2 regions of the Agrococcus sp. GW821-FHT14H11 genome follow, and region 1 is predicted to be linked to the other one. Evidence: predicted binding sites of a transcription regulator. Region 1 holds the regulator's gene; the other holds the start of a gene.

Region 1 (8,978 bases):
GCCTCACGACGCGCTGCCCGGTGCTGCTGACCCGATAGCCTGGAACGGCTGCGGGTGGGATTGCTCCTCTTTCACCTCCGGGCGGAAGCCCGAAACCTGCAGAACTCTACCAGACACCGGCCTCCAGGAGAAGAGCGCGATGACTGACCCGATCGAGCACGACCACCGCGACGACGCGCTGACCGAGGCGCGCGACATCGCCGACGTCCCGGCGGTCGAGCTGATCAACACCGTCGCGATCCACCTGCTGAGCGCCGCCGCGGTGAAGGTCGGCCTCGCCGACGACCCCGAGCAGCAGCTCGACCTCGACGAGGCGCGCAAGCTCATCAACGCGCTCGCCGGCCTCGTCACCGCGGCCGCGCCCGAGGTGGGCGGCATCCACGCCGCACCCCTGCGCGACGGCCTGCGGTCGGTGCAGCTCGCGTTCCGCGAGGCGAGCCCGATGCCCGACGCCCCCGGCAAGGGCCCGGGCGAGAAGTTCACCGGGCCCGTCTCCTAGTCGGAGGGCTGCCTAGCGGGCGGCCTCCCGCTCGGCGCGCGTGACGGCGAGCACCGCCGGCGCACGCAGCGGCAGCCGCGCCGCGCCCCCGTCCCAGCGGTGCACGCGCACGGCCACGCTGTCGATGCGCTCGCGCACGAGCTCGGCCTCGGCGAGCGCCGCCGCTGCGCGCTGCACCTGCTCGGCGGCGTCGGGCGCCGCGTCGACGAGCGCGTGCACCTCGAGATCGGCGCCCGCGAGCGTGCTGCGCGGGTCCCCCGTCGCGAGCACGACGGCCTGCACCGCGGGCTGGGCGAGCATCGCGTCGACGACGGCCCCCTGCACGGCCGGGTCCTCGACGCCCCACGTCCAGGGCGCATCCGTCAGCAGCGCCTCGAGCATCGTGCGGGTGAGCACGAGCTCGGTCGCGGCCCCCGGGTCGACGACGATGCGGCCGGGCCCGTCGAGCGCCGCCGCGGCGGCGCGGTCGGTGGCGGTCGGCACGGGGCGGGCGGCGGCGTTCCAGCCGCGCATGCCGTCGACCGACGAGAACATGGGCAGGATGGGCCGTCCGTCGGGCCCGAGGACGGTCACGATCGAGAGCTCCTGCGTCTTGTCGACGGTGCGGCCCCGCTCGTCGACGCCGGTCTCCCCCGCCGCCGCGAGCAGCGGCACGAGCAGCCGCGCGCCGCGCAGCGCGTCCACGACGGCCGAGCGGCCGCCGCTGCCGTCGGCGAGCGCGCGCACCGCGTCGACGAAGCCCGCGGGCGCGGAGCCGTCGTCGTGCGCGTAGGCCGTGTCGTGGTGGTCGAAGGAGCGACCCTCCCACGGCCGGCCCGCCGAGTCGGCCGCGCGGCGCGGCTGCCCGTCGGCCACCGGCCTACTGGCCGGCGACGTCGAGCGCGGCGGCGAGCGTGAACGCGCCGGCGTAGAGCGCCTTGCCCACGATGGCGCCCTCGACGCCGTACGGCACGAGCTCGCGGAGCGCGGCGATGTCGTCGAGGCTCGCGACGCCGCCGGAGGCGACGATCGGCTTCTGCGTGCGCTCGGCGACCTGGCGCAGCAGCGTGAGGTTCGGGCCCTGGAGGGTGCCGTCCTTCGTCACGTCGGTGACCACGTAGCGGCTGCAGCCTGCGGCCTCGAGGCGCGCCAGCACATCCCACAGGTCGCCGCCGTCCTGCGTCCAGCCGCGGGCGGCGAGCGTCGTGCCGCGCACGTCGAGGCCCACCGCGATCTGGTCGCCGTACTCGGCGATGACGGAGGCCGTCCACTCGGGGTTCTCGAGCGCCGCGGTGCCGAGGTTGATGCGCTTCACGCCGGTGGCGAGCGCCGACTCGAGCGAGGCCTCGTCGCGGATGCCGCCCGAGAGCTCGACCTGCACACGACCCTTGCTGGCCTTGATCACCTTCTTGATGACGGCGCGGTTGTCGCCGCGCCCGAAGGCGGCGTCGAGGTCGACGAGGTGGATCCACTCGGCACCCTGCTGCACCCAGTCCTCGGCGGCGTCGACGGGGCTGCCGAACGAGGTCTCGGTGCCGGCCTTGCCCTGCGTGAGCCGCACGGCCTTGCCGCCCGCCACGTCGATCGCGGGCAGCAGCTGCAGCTTGGGCGACTGGTTGAAGTCGGTCATGGGGATGGGGATGCCTTCCGGTGTCGGGGCCACGGCGATGCTACTGCCGCCGCTCGGCGGCGGCCAGCTCAGAGGCCGCGCACCCAGTTGCCGAGCAGGCGGATGCCCGCCTCGCCCGACTTCTCGGGGTGGAACTGCGTGGCGGAGAGGGGGCCGTTCTCGACGGCGGCGATGAACCGCTCGCCGTGCTCGGCCCACGTCACCCGCGGGGGGCGGATGCGCGGGTGCGGGTCGATGTGCCACTCGGTGGCGGCGTAGGTGTGCACGAAGTAGAAGCGCTCGTCGCGCACGCCCTCGAAGAGCACGGAGTCCTCGGGCGCCTCGACCTGCGCCCAGCCCATGTGGGGCAGGATGTCGGCGCGGAGCCTCCGCACGGTGCCCGGCCACTCGTCGAGGCCCGCGGTCGTGCCGCCGCCCTCCTCGCCGCTCGAGAACAGCACCTGCATGCCGACGCAGATGCCGAGCACGGGGCGCGAGCCGGCGAGGCGCCGGCCGATGAGCTCGCCGCCGCGGATCGCCTGGATGCCGGCCATGCAGGCGGCCATCGAGCCGACGCCGGGGACGACGAGGCCGTCGGCCTCCATGACCGCGGTGCGGTCGGCCGTGAGCGTGACGTCGGCGCCGGCCGCCTCGAGGGCCTTCGCCGCCGAGTGCACGTTGCCGAGGCCGTAGTCGAGCAGCGCGACGCGCGGCCGGGCGAGCGGGGAGCGCGTCACAGCGCGCCCTTCGTCGAGGGCACGCCGGTGACGCGCGGGTCGGGCTCGACCGCCACGCGCATCGCGCGGGCGAGCGCCTTGAACTCGGCCTCGGCGATGTGGTGCGGGTCGCGGCCCGCGAGCACCTCGACGTGCGCCGTGATGCGGGAGTTCAGGGTGATCGCCTCGAGCACGTGCCGCACGAGCGAGCCGGTGAAGTGCCCGCCGATGCGGTGCAGCTCGAAGCCCGCGGGCTCGCCGGAGTGCACGAGGAACGGTCGGCCGGAGAGGTCGACGACGGCGCGCGCGAGCGCCTCGTCGAGCGGCACGGTCGCGTCGCCGTAGCGGCGCACCCCGGCCTTGTCGCCCAGGGCCTCGGCGAGCGCGAGGCCGAGCGAGATGGCGGTGTCCTCGACCGTGTGGTGCGCGTCGATGTCGGTGTCGCCGCTCGCCTCGACCTGCAGGTCGATGAGCGAGTGCTTCGCGAAGGCCGTCAGCATGTGGTCGTAGAACGGCACCGTCGTCGAGATCGACGAGGCGCCGGTGCCGTCGAGGTCGAGCGAGAGGCGGATGCTCGACTCGCTCGTCGTGCGCTCGATGGATGCGGTGCGGGCCATGGCCTCGATCCTATTCCGCGCGCAGCGCTGCCATCGCCGACAGCAGCGCGCTCGTCTCGGCGGCGGTGCCGGCGGTGATGCGGAGGGTGTGCGGCAGCCCGACGTCGCGCACGAGGATGCCCCGCTCGAGCAGCGCCTCGAACGTAGCCCGCGGATCGTCGATGCCGCCCACCAGCACGAAGTTCGCGTCGGACGGGTAGGGGCGGTAGCCGAGCGCCGTGAGCTCGTCGACGATGCGGTCGCGCTGCGTGCGCAGCTCGTCGACGCGCGAGAGCATCGCGTCGCTGTGGCGCAGTGCCGCGACGGCCGCCGCCTGCGTGAGCGCCGACAGGTGGTAGGGCAGCCGCACCAGCCGCAGCGCGTCGATCACCGCGGGATCGGCGGCGAGGTAGCCCACGCGGATGCCGGCGAAGGCGAAGGCCTTGCTCATCGTGCGCGAGACGAGCAGCCGGGGGTGCCGCTCCAGGAGCGTCAGCGCCGTGCGGCTGCGGTCGTGGGCGAACTCGGCGTAGGCCTCGTCGACCAGCACGATGCCGCGCGCGGCCTCGGCGGCTGCCTCGACCGTCTCGAGGTCGATGGCGGTGCCGGTGGGGTTGTTGGGCGAGCAGAGGAACACCACGTCGGGATCGTGCTCGGCGATCGCCTCCCGCACCGCCTGCGGCGTGAGCGTGAAGTCGTCGGCACGGGGCACGGGCACCCAGCGCATGCCGACGCCCTGCGCGAGCAGCGGGTACATCGAGTAGGTGGGCGTGAACGACAGCAGGGAGCGCCCCGGGCCGCCGAATGCCTGGAGCACGTGCTGCAGCACCTCGTTGGAGCCGTTGCCGGCCCAGATCTGCGCGGGCTGGAGGCCGTGGCCGAGGTAGCCGGCGAAGGCCGCGCGCAGCGCGTCGAACTCGCGATCGGGGTAGCGGTTGGCGTCGGGCAGGGCACGGGCGATCTCCTGCACGATGTCGAGCGCCACGGCCTCCGGCACGCGGTACGCGTTCTCGTTCACGTTGAGCCGCACCGGCACGTCGAGCTGCGGCGCACCGTAGGGCGTCAGGCCGCGCAGGTCGTCGCGGATGGGCAGGTCGTCGAGGCTCGTCACCGAACCAGCCTAGGACCGGCGCGGATGCCGCTCGTGGCTCAGCCGGAGTAGTGCGCGGGGATCGCGAGCCGCTCGCCCGGCTGGATGGCTCCGGCGATGCCGTTCAGCAGCTCGATCTCGGCGACCACGTCGCGCGGGTCGGCCTCAGGCGCGACGGCCTCGGCGATCTGCCACAGCGACTGGCCCGGCATGACGGTGATGTGCTCGAACTGCGCCGTCTCGGCCGTCGACGAGGCGACGGCACCGGCGAGGGCGTCGCCGAGCACGCCGGCGCCGGCGAGCGCGCCTGCGGCGAGCACGGGCGCGGCGACGAGCAGTGCCAGGGCACGGCGGCCGCGAGCGGTCAGGCGCACGCGGGCACCCGGCGTGGTGGTGGTGATCGCAGTCATCGCAGTTCCTCTCGGTGGAGTCCGCGGCCGGTGCTCGGCCGGGAGCACCGGCCGCGAATCTCTGTTTCGAATCTATCTTCGATCCTCCGGATGCGTCAAGCCCTGTCGCGGAGTTTCTCCACGACACACTCGAACATCCGTTTGATCCGGGCGTCCTGTCGGATACGCTTTCGAACCACGAGGAGTCAATCGCGGGCCACTGACACGCGATGCACCTGAGGGAGCGGAGCGGGCATGACGAGGCAGCTGACCGAGAAGCAGCAGGCGATCCTGCAGGTCATCCAGCGGGCGGTGCGCCAGCGCGGCTACCCGCCGAGCTACCGCGAGATCGGCGACGCCGTGGGGCTCTCGTCGCTCTCGAGCGTCACCCACCAGCTCGGCCAGCTCGAGCTCGCGGGCTGCATCCGCCGCGACCCGTCCCGCCCGCGCACGATCGAGGTGCTCATCGACGACGAGGTCGACGAGACCGCGGGCAGCATCGACCAGGCCGCGTTCGTGCCCCTCGTCGGCCGCATCGCCGCAGGCGTGCCCATCACGGCCGAGCAGCACGTCGAGGACGTCTTCCCGCTCCCCCGGCAGCTCGTGGGCACCGGCGACCTCTTCATGCTGAAGGTCGTCGGCGACTCCATGATCGACGCCGCGATCTGCGACGGCGACTGGGTGGTCGTGCGCCAGCAGCAGACGGCCGAGAACGGCGACATCGTCGCCGCGATGCTCGACAGCGAGGCGACGGTCAAGGTGTTCCGCCAGCGCGACGGCCACACCTGGCTGCTGCCGCGCAACTCCGCGTTCGAGCCGATCCTCGGCGACGAGGCCGACGTGCTCGGCCGCGTGGTGGCCGTGCTCCGGTCGGTCTGACGGCCCGGGCGGCGCCCGGGCCGCCAGATCAGGCCCGGAACTCGGCCAGCTGGCCCGCCGCGGCCTCCGTCACCATCGCATCGATGCGCGTGCCCGCCTCGTCGTGCGTCTCGCGCAGCACCTCGAAGCGCTCGTGGAGGTCGGCCACGACATCGCCGCGGTCGTAGGGCACGAGCAGCGACACCGCGACCTGCGGGCGCGGCAGCAGCTCGGCGATCCGCGCGAGCAGCTCGTCGACGCCCTCGCCGGTGCGGGCCGACGCGAAGACCGCGTCGGGCTGCAGGCCGCGCAGCACGAGCCGCTCGTCGGCGGTCACGAGGTCGGCCTTGTTGAAGACGACGATCTCGGGGATCGAGCGCGCGCCCGTCTCGCCCAGCACATCGCGCACCGTCGCGATCTGCGAGGCCGGATCCGGGTGGCTCGCATCGACGACGTGCACGATGACCTCCGACTCCGCGACCTCCTCGAGCGTCGAGCGGAACGCCTCCACGAGCTGGTGCGGCAGGTTGCGCACGAAGCCCACGGTGTCGGCGATCGTGAACTCCCGGCCGTCCGGCGTGCGCGCGCGGCGCACGGTCGCGTCGAGGGTCGCGAACAGCGCGTTCTCGACCAGCACGCCGGCACCGGTGATGCGGTTGAGCAGGCTCGACTTGCCGGCGTTCGTGTAGCCGGCGATCGCCACGCCCGGCACCTCGAACCGGTCGCGGTTCGCGCGCTTCGCCTGCCGCGCCGGCGCGAAGCCCTTGATCTGCTTGCGCAGCCGCGCCATGCGCGAGTGGATGCGACGGCGGTCGAGCTCGATCTTGGTCTCACCGGGGCCGCGGGAGCCCATGCCGGCGCCCTGGCCGCCGACCTGGCCACCGGCCTGGCGCGACATGGACTCGCCCCAGCCGCGCAGGCGCGGCAGCAGGTACTCGAGCTGCGCGAGCTCGACCTGCGCCTTGCCCTCTCGACTCTTGGCGTGCTGGCTGAAGATGTCGAGGATGACGGCGGTGCGGTCGATGACCTTCACCTTGACGCAGTCCTCGAGCGCGCGCCGCTGGCTGGGCGAGAGCTCGCTGTCGGCGATGACGGTGTCGGCGCCCAGCTCTTTCACGATCGCGGCGAGCTCCTCGGCCTTGCCGCGGCCCACGTACGTGGCGGGATCGGGGTTGGGGCGGCGCTGCAGCATGCCGTCGAGCACGAGCGCGCCCGCGGTCTCGGCGAGCGCCGCGAGCTCCCGGAGGGAGTTCTCGGCGTCCTCCGCGGAGCCGGAGTAGACGCCCACGAGCACGACGTTCTCGAGGCGCAGCTGCCGGTACTCGACCTCGGTGACGTCCTCGAGCTCGGTGCGGAGGCCGTCGACGCGGCGGAGGGCCGCGCGCTCGTCGCGGTCGAGCTGGTCGCCGTCGGGGTCGACCGCGTCGTCACCCTCCTGGAGCGCCTGCGCGCGCGCGGCGAGCAGCTCGCGCTCGCCGGGGGCCGCCCAGGCCAGGATGCGCTCCGTCGCGCGCCCGTGACCCTCGGCCTCGGCGGGGCCGGGCTGGGTGGGGTCTGCCTCGTTCGGTGCTGCCATGCTTCGTCCTTCGCTACTGTCGTGTCCGTGCCGGACCACTACTTCTCACCCGATCCCGTCGCGCCCGAGGCGGTCCGGACCATCCGGGTCCCGCTCGACGGTCGCGAGCGGGAGATGGTCACGGCGACCGGTGTCTTCTCCGGCGACCGCCTCGACGTCGGCACGGCGGTGCTGCTGGATGCCGTGCCCGCGCCGCCCGAGACCGGTGAGCTGCTGGATCTCGGCTGCGGCTGGGGGCCGATCGCGGCGACGCTCGCGCTCCGCTCCCCCGCCGCCCGCGTGTGGGCGGTCGACGTCAACGCCCGAGCGCTCTCGCTCGTGGAGCGGAATGCCGAGCTGCTCAGCATATCGAACATCACCCCGGCGCTCCCCGAGCGCGTGCCGGCCGACGTGCGCTTCGACGCCATCTGGTCGAACCCGCCCATCCGCATCGGGAAGCCGCAGCTCCACGCGCTGCTGGAGACCTGGATCCCGCGGCTCGCGCCGGGGGCGACCGCGTGGCTCGTGGTGCAGAAGCACCTCGGCGCCGACTCGCTGCTGCGCTGGCTGGCCGAGCGCTTCGCCGGGTACGAGGTGGAGCGCGCGGACTCGCGGAAGACGTATCGCATCATCGCCGTCACGGCACCGGACTGAGCGTCTCTCCTCGGAAGACGATCTCCGCCGGACCGGTGAGCCACACGTGGCCGCGGTCGTCGAGCTCGACCTCGAGCCTGCCGCCCGGCACGTCGACGATCCACCGGTCGGCAGCATCGCCCGACCAGTGCCGCGTCGCCATGGCGGCGGCGACCGCGCCGGTGCCGCACGAGAGCGTCTCGCCGACCCCGCGCTCGTGCACCCGCATGCGGATCGAGCCCACGCCGTCGGCGATCGTGCCCGGCACGACGAACTCGACGTTCGCGCCGTCGTCCGCCGCCGGCTCGAGCGCCGGCGCGCGGTGCAGGTCGAGGCCCGCGAGCTCCTCCTCGCTCGCGAGGGCGACGACGACGTGCGGGTTGCCGGTCGAGACGTCCTGGCCCGGGCGGGGCACGTCGAGGCCGGCGGATGCGACGAGTCGGGTGCCGCCGAGCTCGAACGGCCCGAGGTCGGCCGAGAGCAGGCCGCCGCGCCGCACGACGCGCTTGAGGCCCGCCCGAGTCGCCACGTCGAGCGCGCCGCCCTCCGGCAGCTCGGCGAGCCCGGACTCGAGCAGGAAGCGCACGAAGACGCGCACGCCGTTGCCGCACATCTCGCTCAGGCTGCCGTCGGCGTTCCAGTAGTCCATCGCCCACGTGCCGGCCGGCAGCGCGTCGAGCGCCGCGTCGCCGGTCGCGCCCGCGGGCACCGCGCGGATCACGCCGTCGCCGCCGACGCCGAAGCGGCGGTCGGCCAGCTCGCGCACGCGTGCCGCGCTGAGGGGATGCGCGCCCTCGGGATCGGCCACGAGCACGAAGTCGTTGCCGGTGCCGTGGCCCTTGGAGAACGGGCCGCTCGCGCGCTGCGTCATGCCTCCAGGCTAGCGACCGCGCGCGCGGCGAGCGCTGCCGGGTCGGCGGGCGGCGCCGCCGGGTAGCGCTGGAACCACGAGACCTGCCGCCGCGCGTACCGACGGGTGAGCGCCTGGGTGCGCGCGATGGCCTCGGCCTCGTCGATCGCGCCGTCGAGCTGGTCGAGCGCCTGGCGGTAGCCG
Region 2 (8,978 bases), on a different contig from region 1:
GGCGCCGCCGACCCCGAAGATCGTGGCCGCCCGCGCGGGCGCGTGCAGGTAGAGCGCGCCGGCGAGGTTGGCGTAGCGCTGCCAGGTGGGGAAGGTGGCGCGGTAGAGGCGCGCCATCTCGGAGGTCGGCTTCAGGATGGGCACGTCGAGCCCGATGTGGGGCAGCCCCGCGGCGGCGGAGAGCCGCCCGGCGGTGAGGAAGTCGGCGTAGGTGCTCTTCGAGGCGACGTGGAACGGGTGGTAGGTGAGCGTCAGCGCACCCGCCCGCTGCAGGTCGACGAGCCCGGCCTCGAGCACGGCCCGGGAGTCGCGGCCGGCGGTGAGCGAGAGCACGGTGACGGGGGCGACCGAGATCCAGTTGCGCACCTGCTGCCGCAGGTCGTCCCGGAAACGCGCCGACGCATCCGCCGTGCTCAGCTCGACGCGGTCGGCGAGCGGGAAGAAGCGCTCGTTCGAGACGGTCGAGCCCTCGACGGTGAGCCGCCCGTTGGCGTAGAGCTGCCCGACCTCGTCGTGCGGCGTGATGAGGCCCGGCAGCCAGCGGCCGGCGGGGGAGCGGTAGTGCGGGTGCTCGAGCACCCAGCGCATGCGGCTGCTGTCGAGCCCGCCGGCGATGTCGGCGAGGATCGCGCTGTGCGAGGCGAGCGCGACGCCGGTCGCGGAGCGGTGCCAGTAGAGCGAGCGGGTGGCGAGTGGGTCGCCCCAGGCGTCGAGCCGCTCGCCGCGGGCGACGAGCACGACATAGCGGCCCGAGAGCCAGGCGATCGTCTCGTCGAGCGCGCGCGTCTGCGCGGCCGAGTCGGGATGCGCGGTGACCGCGCGCAGGATGCGCTCGACCACGCGGTCGCGGGTCTTCGGGCCGCCGTCGTCGAACGCCTGCCCGAGCACGAGCACCTCGGCGCGCTCGGAGCGCGCCACCTGCCGGTCGAGCACGGGGTCGACGCGCACGTGCCAGGGCCCGACCGCGTCGTGCTCCCACGTCTCGACGGGCGCGTGGGCGGTCGGACCGCGGGTGACGAGGAAGCCCTTCGCGAAGACGTTCTTGTAGCCCCAGATCTTGTACGCGGGGCGCAGCTGCTGCTCGCGTCGGCGGAACGCCTGCATCGCCTGGCGCTGCCGGCGCTCGTGGCGGTCGCCGAGCAGCGCTTCCAGCATCGTCGGGCTCCCGTGGTCGGCGTCGTGCGCCGGTCGCGACCGGGTCGCTGCGGCTCGATCGAGCGTATCCGACGGCTGCCTGCGCGGCGCGGCTCGGCAGCGCTGCGCAAGCCGCATGCGGGACACGCTGCGCACGCCGGTGGCGGCGAGTGCCTACGCGGTGGGCTGCAGCTGCGGCGGGGCGCCGGTGATGCGGCGACCGAAGCCGCGGATGCGCGTGGCGCGCCTGGTCCTCGGCACGACGACCCAGCCTCCGGACGCCCACTGCACCTCGAGCGTGCCGCGATGGACCTCGTGATGATGGTGGGAGCAGAGGAGGATGCCGTTGTCGAGGTCGGTCGGGCCGCCTGCTTCCCACGGCACGATGTGGTGCGCCTCCGTCCAGCCGACGGGGAAGGTGCAGCCCGGGGCGCGGCAGCCGCCGTCGCGGATGGCGAGCGCGCGCCGCTGGGCACGGGAGAAGAGGCGGTCGGTGCGGCCGAGGTGGAGCGGGAGGCCGTCGGCGCCGGTCACGGCACTCTGGATGCGGCCGTCGCACAGCATCGCGGCGGCGAGGTGCACGGGGATGCAGTCGCCCGTGCGCTCGACCGTCGCTGTGCAGCCCGGGGTGCCCGCTGCGGCGGCCTCGAGGCTCTGCTTGGCGACGTGCACGACGACGACCGGCGCCTCACCGCCGACCCGCGGCACGTCGCGCTGCTCGACGGACCGCCCGACCATGGCGATGAGCGCGTCGACCATCTGCTGCGGCCGCGAGCGATCATCGACCTCGAGCGCTGCTGCGGCGCGCTCGTCGTCGCTCTGGAAGCGCGGCTTCGTGCGCGGGCCGGTGAACGCGTCGAAGGCGGCGGCGAGCACGGCGCCCTGGTCGGGCGTGCAGATGAGCCGGCCCTGCACCATGCCATCGGGACGGGTGCCGAAGCTGAAGCCCCGCTCGGCCAGCTGCCGCTCGTAGCGGGGCTCGGCGCCATCCGGATCCATCGCGTCGCGCCACATGCGTGCGAGGCGCGCGAGCAGCTCGGGCGGCATCGGCGCATCGGTGCCGGTGTCGTCGCGGTGGGTGCTCCGGTCGCCGATGGCGGATGCGACGAGCGCCTCCTCGGCGGCCGCGACGTCGTCGGCGTGCGCACGATCGGGTGCATCGCCGAGCGCATCGAGCACCGCCCCGACCGCCTCGAGCGAGATGGCGCCGGTCTCGAGCGCGCCGCCCAGGATCGGGAACCTCGCGGGCACGGTGGCCCCGGTGATGCCGATCGACGCCCGCGTGGCGCTCGCGGCCCGCAGCAGCTGCCGAGCCGTGCGCCGGGACGCGCCGAGCTCGGCGGTGAGCATCTCGAGCGGATCCTTGTAGCCGCAGCACAGCGGGAAGCGCTCGTCCTTCGGAAGGCCGTCGTGGCGCTTCGCGAGGTCGTCGGCGACGCGCACCTTGAGCGCGTCGCCTCCGCGACCGATGTCGCCCACGCGTGCCACCACGTCGCGCCGCTGCGCGTCGTCGAGGTGCGGCAGCAGGGCGTCGAGGGTGCCCGCGGCGGCCGCGATGGCGTCGAGTGCGACGTCAAGGGAGCGCAGCGCATCGGAGGTGCGGCTGGTCGGCTGCGGTGCCATGGTCGCCCCCTCCAACGTTGGAATGCGGCTAGTCTATCGAACGTATCTACGACACGCGCGAACTTTCCACAATCTCTCCCGCACTTGCGAGGGGTGCCGTTCAGGCATCCGATCGCTATAGAGTCGCGCCATGCCCACCAGACTCGCAGCGACCCTCGTGCGGCTCGCCGAGAGCGGCCACCTGCTCGGTCGGCTCGCAGGTGAGCGCAGTGCGCACCGCATGTCGCCGCTCACCGTGCGCGCACTCGTCGTGCTGCAGTTCGAGGGCCCGATGGGTGTCACCGCGCTCGCCCGCCGTTGCCACGTCGCGCAGCCGACGATGACGGCGCTCGTGCGGCAGGCGGAGGAGGCGGGCTGGATGCGCCGGCGCGGCTCGGCACGGACGACCCGGCTGGAGCCGACCGCCGCGGGGATCGCCGCGCGGGACGAGCAGCGCGAGGCCGACGGCGTGCTGCTCGAGCCGCGCTTCACCCACCTCGGGCGGCGCGAGCGCGCAGCGCTGGAGCGGGCGGCGCTGATCCTGGCATCGACGCTCGAGCGCGACCGGCCCTGACGCGCGCGGTCGCGGCGACTCGTGGGCGTCTCAGCCCGTGCTGGCTCGGCGCTGCGCCTCCGCTAACGCCGACCGACGCCGCACTGACCGCACGACGGCCTCTATGGCGACGGCGAGCAGCGCCCCCAGCAACGCACCGATGCCGTTCGCGACGATGTCGCGCACGGAGGCCACGCGCCCGGGGAGGAAGTGCTGCACGACCTCGACGCCGAGGCTGAGCGCGACGCAGAGCGCGACCGCGATCCACCAGCGCCGGGCGCCGAGCACGAAGACGAGCAAGAGCGCGAGCGGCACGAACATCGCGACGTTGGCGAGCACCTCGAGCCGCGTCCAGCTCAGCCAGTCGGCGAGGTCGCGCGCCTGCAGCCACTCGATGCCGCGCACGACGCGCGGCTTCGCCCGCAGCAGGAAGTGCGTCGGCCACAGCGTCACGACGAGCACCACAGGGATGCCGAGCAGCAGTCCGACGATGCCGAGCCGCCGCAGCGGCGCACGTCGCGCGCGGGGCACGACGACGACGCGAGGCTCGGAGGACACCCGTCGAGTCTGTCGCGGGCGGCTTTGCGCGACCTGACGAAGGGCGCGCAACGGCACCGATCCTCAGCACCGACCACACCGCATCCGCACCCGTGTGCGAAGCCTCGATCAGTCCTCGCCGAGCACCGCCCGGCGCGGCGACGGCGGGTCTAGCGTTCCGATCATGACGGGACCTCGACACGCGATGATCCGGTCGACGGCGCCCGTGTTCCGCATCCTCACCGTCTGCACCGGCAACATCTGCCGCTCGCCGCAGGCCGAGCTGCTGCTGCGGCAGCGTCTGCCGAGCGCCTTCCCCGGGTGGGACCCGGCAGTGATCGAGGTGACGAGCGCCGGCACGATGGCGCTCGACGGCCATCGCATGGAGCCGCTCGCGGTGGCGGAGGCCGGCCGTCTCGGCCTGCACGGCGCCGACGGCCACCGCGCCCGGCGGCTGCAGCCCGCGCTCGTCGAGCGCGCAGACCTGGTGCTCGCCCTGGCGCGCGAGCATCGCAGCGCCGCCGTCGCCTCGGCGCCGACCGCGCACCGACGGGCGTTCACGCTCGTCGAGTTCGCCTGCCTGACGGAGCGGGTCGCCGCCGGCCATCGCGGCGCGCAGGTGCGGCCGCTCGGCGAGGACGGCATCCCCGCCTTCCTATCGCGCGTCGTCGCGGCGTGCGCCGACCGCTCGATGATCGACCACGCGCAGCGGGCCGACCTCGACATCGAGGACCCCTACCGGCGCTCGGCCGCCGTCTACCGGCGGTCGGCGGATGCCGTGGCCCGGCAGGTCGACCGGCTGGTCGTCGCGCTCGCCTCGCTCGCGCGCGCGAACGCGGCCTGAGCCGAGCGCGACGGCCCGCGCGGGCCCAGGGCGCGCGGCCGCCCGCCGCCTAGGATGGCGGGCAGAGCACGACGCGACCGTGGATGGAGACCGTGAAGACGCTGCAGACCCTGAGGACCGGCCTGTGGCATCTGCGCAAGGGAGGCGTGCAGCAGCTGCGCTCGTGGCGCCTGCGACGCGGGGCCGCGGCGCGCAACGGCGATCCGGCGGTCGCGCGGAGCCTCACCGACGACATGCCGATCTGGCCCGTCGTCGACCGGCCGACGCGGCGCCCGAGCGTGCGTGTCGGCGTGATCATGGACACCTTCTCGGCGAGCGCGTGGGGCTACGAGTTCGCGGTCGTCGAGCTCACGCCCGACGGCTGGCGGCGGCAGCTCGGCGAGGCGCCGATCGACCTGCTGCTCGTGGAGTCGGCGTGGGCCGGCTCCGGCGGCGCCTGGCGCTACCAGCTGACGGGCTCGAAGGCCCCGAGCGAGCCCCTGCGAGCGCTCGTCGCGCACTGCCGCGAGCAGGGCATCCCGACCGCCTTCTGGAACAAGGAGGATCCGCCGCACTTCGAGGACTTCCTCGACACGGCGCGCATCTTCGACCAGGTGTTCACCACCGACGCGGCGCTCATCGACCGCTACCGCGAGGCGCTCGGCCACGACCGGGTCGAGGAGCTCGCGTTCGCGGCGCAGCCGGCGCTGCACCACCCGATGCGGCAGCAGGGCCTGCACCAGGTGCGCGACATCGGCTTCGGCGGCAGCTACTGGTCGCACAAGTTCCCCGAGCGCCAGGCACAGATGGATCTGCTGCTGGGCGCGGCCGCCGACGTCGCCGAGCGGCGTGGGATCGGCTTCGACATCTACTCGCGCTTCGAGGACGACCCGAAGTACCGCTTCCCCGAGGCCTTCCTGCCGTACGTGCGCGGTTCGCTCGACTACGAGCGCATGCTCACCGCGTACCGCGCGCACAAGGTCATGCTCAACGTGAACTCGGTCGTCGACAGCCCCACGATGCTCGCCCGCCGCGTGTTCGAGATCCTCGCGAGCGGCACGCCCGTCGTGTCGACGCGCAGCGCCGCAGTCGAGCACTGGTTCCCGCGCGGCGAGGTGACGATCGTCGACGATCGGGAGGAGGCGGAGCTCATGCTGCGCGCCCTCGTGCGCAGCCCCGAGCTGCGCGACCGGCAGGTGCACCTGGCGCAACGCCACATCTGGCGGCACCACACCTTCTCGCACCGGGCGACGCAGGTGCTCGGCGCGCTCGGGATCGACGACCCCGCCGCGTGGCGGCGGCCCAGCGTCAGCGTGATCGCCCCGACCATCCGCCCGCACCTCGTGCCCGGCATCATCCGCACCACGGCGAAGCAGGTGGGCGTCGATGTGCAGCTGCTGCTGCTGCTGCACGGCTTCGACCAGGACGAGGCCGAGCTGCAGGCGCTCGCGCGCGAGGCGGGGCTCGCGGAGCTGGTCGTGCTGCGCGCAGGCATGGATCGCTCGCTCGGCGCCAACCTCAACGCGCTCGTCGCGGCGAGCGACGGCGACGTGATCGCGAAGCTCGACGACGACGACCTCTACGGCGAGCACTACCTCGCCGACGCGTGCTTCGCGCTCGACTACTCGGGGGCCGAGCTGGTCGGCAAGGAGGCGCGATACCTCCACCTCGAGGCGGTCGGAGCCACCGTGCTGCAGAATCCGCACCGCGAGCACCGCTGGGTCGATCTCGTGGGCGGCCCGACGATGGTCGGGCCGCGCGCGACGTGGCTCGCGACGCCGTTCGAGGATCGCACGCTGGGGGAGGACACCACCTTCCAGCGCGGCATCCTCGCGGCTGGAGGCGGCATCTACAGCGCCGACCGCTTCGGCTTCATCCAGATGCGCGGCGCCCGGGACGGGCACACCTGGAGCACCGAGGACGAGCGGATCCTGGCGAACAGCCAGGTGCTGAGCTTCGGGCTGGCCGCGGAGCACGTGCTGCTCTGAGCCGGAAGGCGTCAGCGGGACGATGGGGCGACCCGATCCAAGGCCGCCCGAAGCACCTTCACCTTCGTGTCCCGGGGGCCTGTGGGAAGGACGAGCCAAGCATTCGATGCGCCCATCAAATCGTGGACGATCAGCTTGGACGGGGCCGCCGCTTGAGCAGAACGGATGCCGAACTCGAGAGCGTTCTGATCGATCCACCACTGGGCCGCGCCGCGCCGCGCCTTGTGCAAAGCACCCGCAGCCGCCGCGTCTGCGACGCATCGTCCTGCGGGCGTCGGCCTGAACACGACGACCCCGGCCGCGTACATCTCCCACGGCGCCGGGCTGCTTCCGAGTAGTCGCACTCCCAGATCGGCATCGCCGAGGCTTTCGATGAGGGAGGAGAGGTCCTTCAGGATGACAGCGTCGACATCCATGAGAATTACTGGAGACGCTGTCGAGGCGAGTATCTTCGGCGTGACGACGAATCGCACCAGTGACGCGAGCGGCCCTAGGTTCGCTCCGGGTTCGACGTCGATGAACACGAACTCGCAGCGGTCGGACAGCGACTGCAGGCGCTCGACCTCTGCTTCCGCGCTCTCTCGAGAGCCCAGCACGACCATGACAAGACGCGCACCCGGACTACATGCCTGCTCGAACGACGACACGAGCATCGGGCCGAATGCCTGCAAGTAGGTGAGGTCACACGAGATCACGACGCTGTACTCGCGCTGAACGCCCCCGAACTCGACCCCCTCGAGCCCGTACTCCAGAGCGCCGACCAGCTCCGGGTCGGGCACCGCATCGCTCATGTCGGACGGGAGCATCACGGTCGAGAACGGGACCAGGATGTAGCTCTCGAAATCTCGCCGCAGCGATTGTCGTACGGTTCGGACCTCGTCCTCATAGCGAGCGATCTCGCCAGCGTTGTAGAGGGCGATCGCACGGAAGATGCCCAGGATTGACGCAGTGTCCTGATCCTGGATACCGCCCCGCAGCTCTTCGATCCTGCGCAGCGCATCCGGTGCGGGCTCGCTGGCGAGAAGTCCCCGCGCCACGAAGGACGCCGCGGCCACGGACTCTCGGCGCGCCAGGGCGCGGCGAGCAGTCTCGAGGTACCGCGCGGAGTAGTTCATGTCCCAGACCTTCATGAGCGAGCATGCTCGGAGGAGCGGGAGATCCTGGGTCGGGTCGGCTTCGGCCGCCGCGAACAGTGCCGCGAGCGCAGCCTCGTAGCGCTGCCGATCCTCCGCATCCCTGGTGAGCTCCACGCTGGCCGCGAGGGTCAGGCCCTGCTCGAGTAGCGGGCGGAAGTCCGCGAGGACGGGCGGTTTCGGCTTCTCTGAGACCTGCGTCGGGGGACTCGCCGTCGCGGACGCGCTGGGCCTGAGGTCTGCCAGTTCCCGCTGCAGTACGGGCACGATCGACTCTCGACTCAACGGTCGGTGGCCGATCGGGTCGGGCCAGAGATCGACCGAGACCAGCCCTCGGTCCGAGACTTCGAGCTGTGCTGCCTCCAGCGGAAGTCGGAGGATGTCCTCGACCGTGTGGTCGGCTGCATTAGTGATTAGGCGCGCGGAGGGAACGCGCGCGCTGTGGCGGAACCGCTCCAGGATCGACACCTGCTCAGGGTGGACGCGACGGTGCCGCATGAAGGAGCCACGGAGGAGGTCGCGCTCCATGTCTTCGAGGGCTTGCGGGAACGCGTATCGGACCATGTCCAACTGGGGCACCTCGGCGACGGCCCGGGACCCGGGCGTCACCGAGGCCATCTGCAGCGCCTCGAAGCCACCCATAGATGACCCGTAGAACAGCGTCGCCGAGTTCCGCAACTTCCACGTCGCTCGAACCGCGTCGAGCACGCTGGCGACCTCGGTTGGGATGTCTAGCGTCGGGTGCATCATCCAGCCCGCCAGAAGGGTCTCGCTCGCGTAGAGCGTAGATTCACTCAGGATCGCGATGTTGACGTCAGCGAACTCGTCGGCCCAGGTCCATCGGTGATAGACCGGGTTGCGTCGATTCTCGCGGGGCTGCGCCGCAGGCAGGAAGCACAGGAGTGGCGCGGATGCATCTGCGAAACGCAGAAGCGCGTCTACGTATATTCCTTCGCCGATGTCAGCGTGAATGTGACGCCATTCCCCGACGATCACCCGTCGGCCGAGACGGAAGGTTTCCAAGTCCTCAGGTTCGGGAAGGTCCACGGGCACTCCACTCCTCCTGGTCGCTGTGTCGCACTGCGGCACGGCCTCTCCACGCGCAGTGATTTTGGAAGAGCCTTGCTGTGACGCTCTCAGGCTACTAGGAAGCGATGGCGGCTGTCGCGAGACAGCGCCCAGCGGGGCATCCCACGCTGCAGGTGTTA

What was found. Region 1 encodes LexA, which represses DNA repair genes until DNA is damaged. Its sites were predicted from a motif close to TCGAACANNTGTTCGA; they were not measured.
Region 2: the regulator LexA is predicted to act here: its motif matches at 2,794-2,809, upstream of AC1RNL_RS00095 (HNH endonuclease signature motif containing protein).

Annotation. Positions count from the first base shown of each region.
Region 1 is NZ_JBXAPA010000013.1:27,565-36,542, reverse strand. It holds gene AC1RNL_RS12780 (DUF1844 domain-containing protein) at 140-499, shown strand; gene AC1RNL_RS12775 (SseB family protein) at 512-1,354, opposite strand; gene priA (bifunctional 1-(5-phosphoribosyl)-5-((5-phosphoribosylamino)methylideneamino)imidazole-4-carboxamide isomerase/phosphoribosylanthranilate isomerase PriA) at 1,359-2,108, opposite strand; gene hisH (imidazole glycerol phosphate synthase subunit HisH) at 2,177-2,824, opposite strand; gene hisB (imidazoleglycerol-phosphate dehydratase HisB) at 2,821-3,429, opposite strand; gene AC1RNL_RS12755 (histidinol-phosphate transaminase) at 3,431-4,510, opposite strand; gene AC1RNL_RS12750 (hypothetical protein) at 4,549-4,899, opposite strand; gene lexA (transcriptional repressor LexA) at 5,134-5,757, shown strand; gene hflX (GTPase HflX) at 5,786-7,312, opposite strand; gene AC1RNL_RS12735 (class I SAM-dependent methyltransferase) at 7,340-7,945, shown strand; gene dapF (diaminopimelate epimerase) at 7,929-8,795, opposite strand; gene miaA (tRNA (adenosine(37)-N6)-dimethylallyltransferase MiaA) at 8,792-8,978, opposite strand, start outside.
Region 2 is NZ_JBXAPA010000001.1:16,550-25,527, reverse strand. It holds gene AC1RNL_RS00100 (hypothetical protein) at 1-1,155, opposite strand, end outside; gene AC1RNL_RS00095 (HNH endonuclease signature motif containing protein) at 1,309-2,757, opposite strand; gene AC1RNL_RS00090 (MarR family winged helix-turn-helix transcriptional regulator) at 2,888-3,310, shown strand; gene AC1RNL_RS00085 (VanZ family protein) at 3,341-3,847, opposite strand; gene AC1RNL_RS00080 (arsenate reductase/protein-tyrosine-phosphatase family protein) at 4,011-4,670, shown strand; gene AC1RNL_RS00075 (glycosyltransferase family protein) at 4,754-6,637, shown strand; gene AC1RNL_RS00070 (hypothetical protein) at 6,649-8,817, opposite strand; gene AC1RNL_RS00065 (DUF6270 domain-containing protein) at 8,976-8,978, opposite strand, start outside.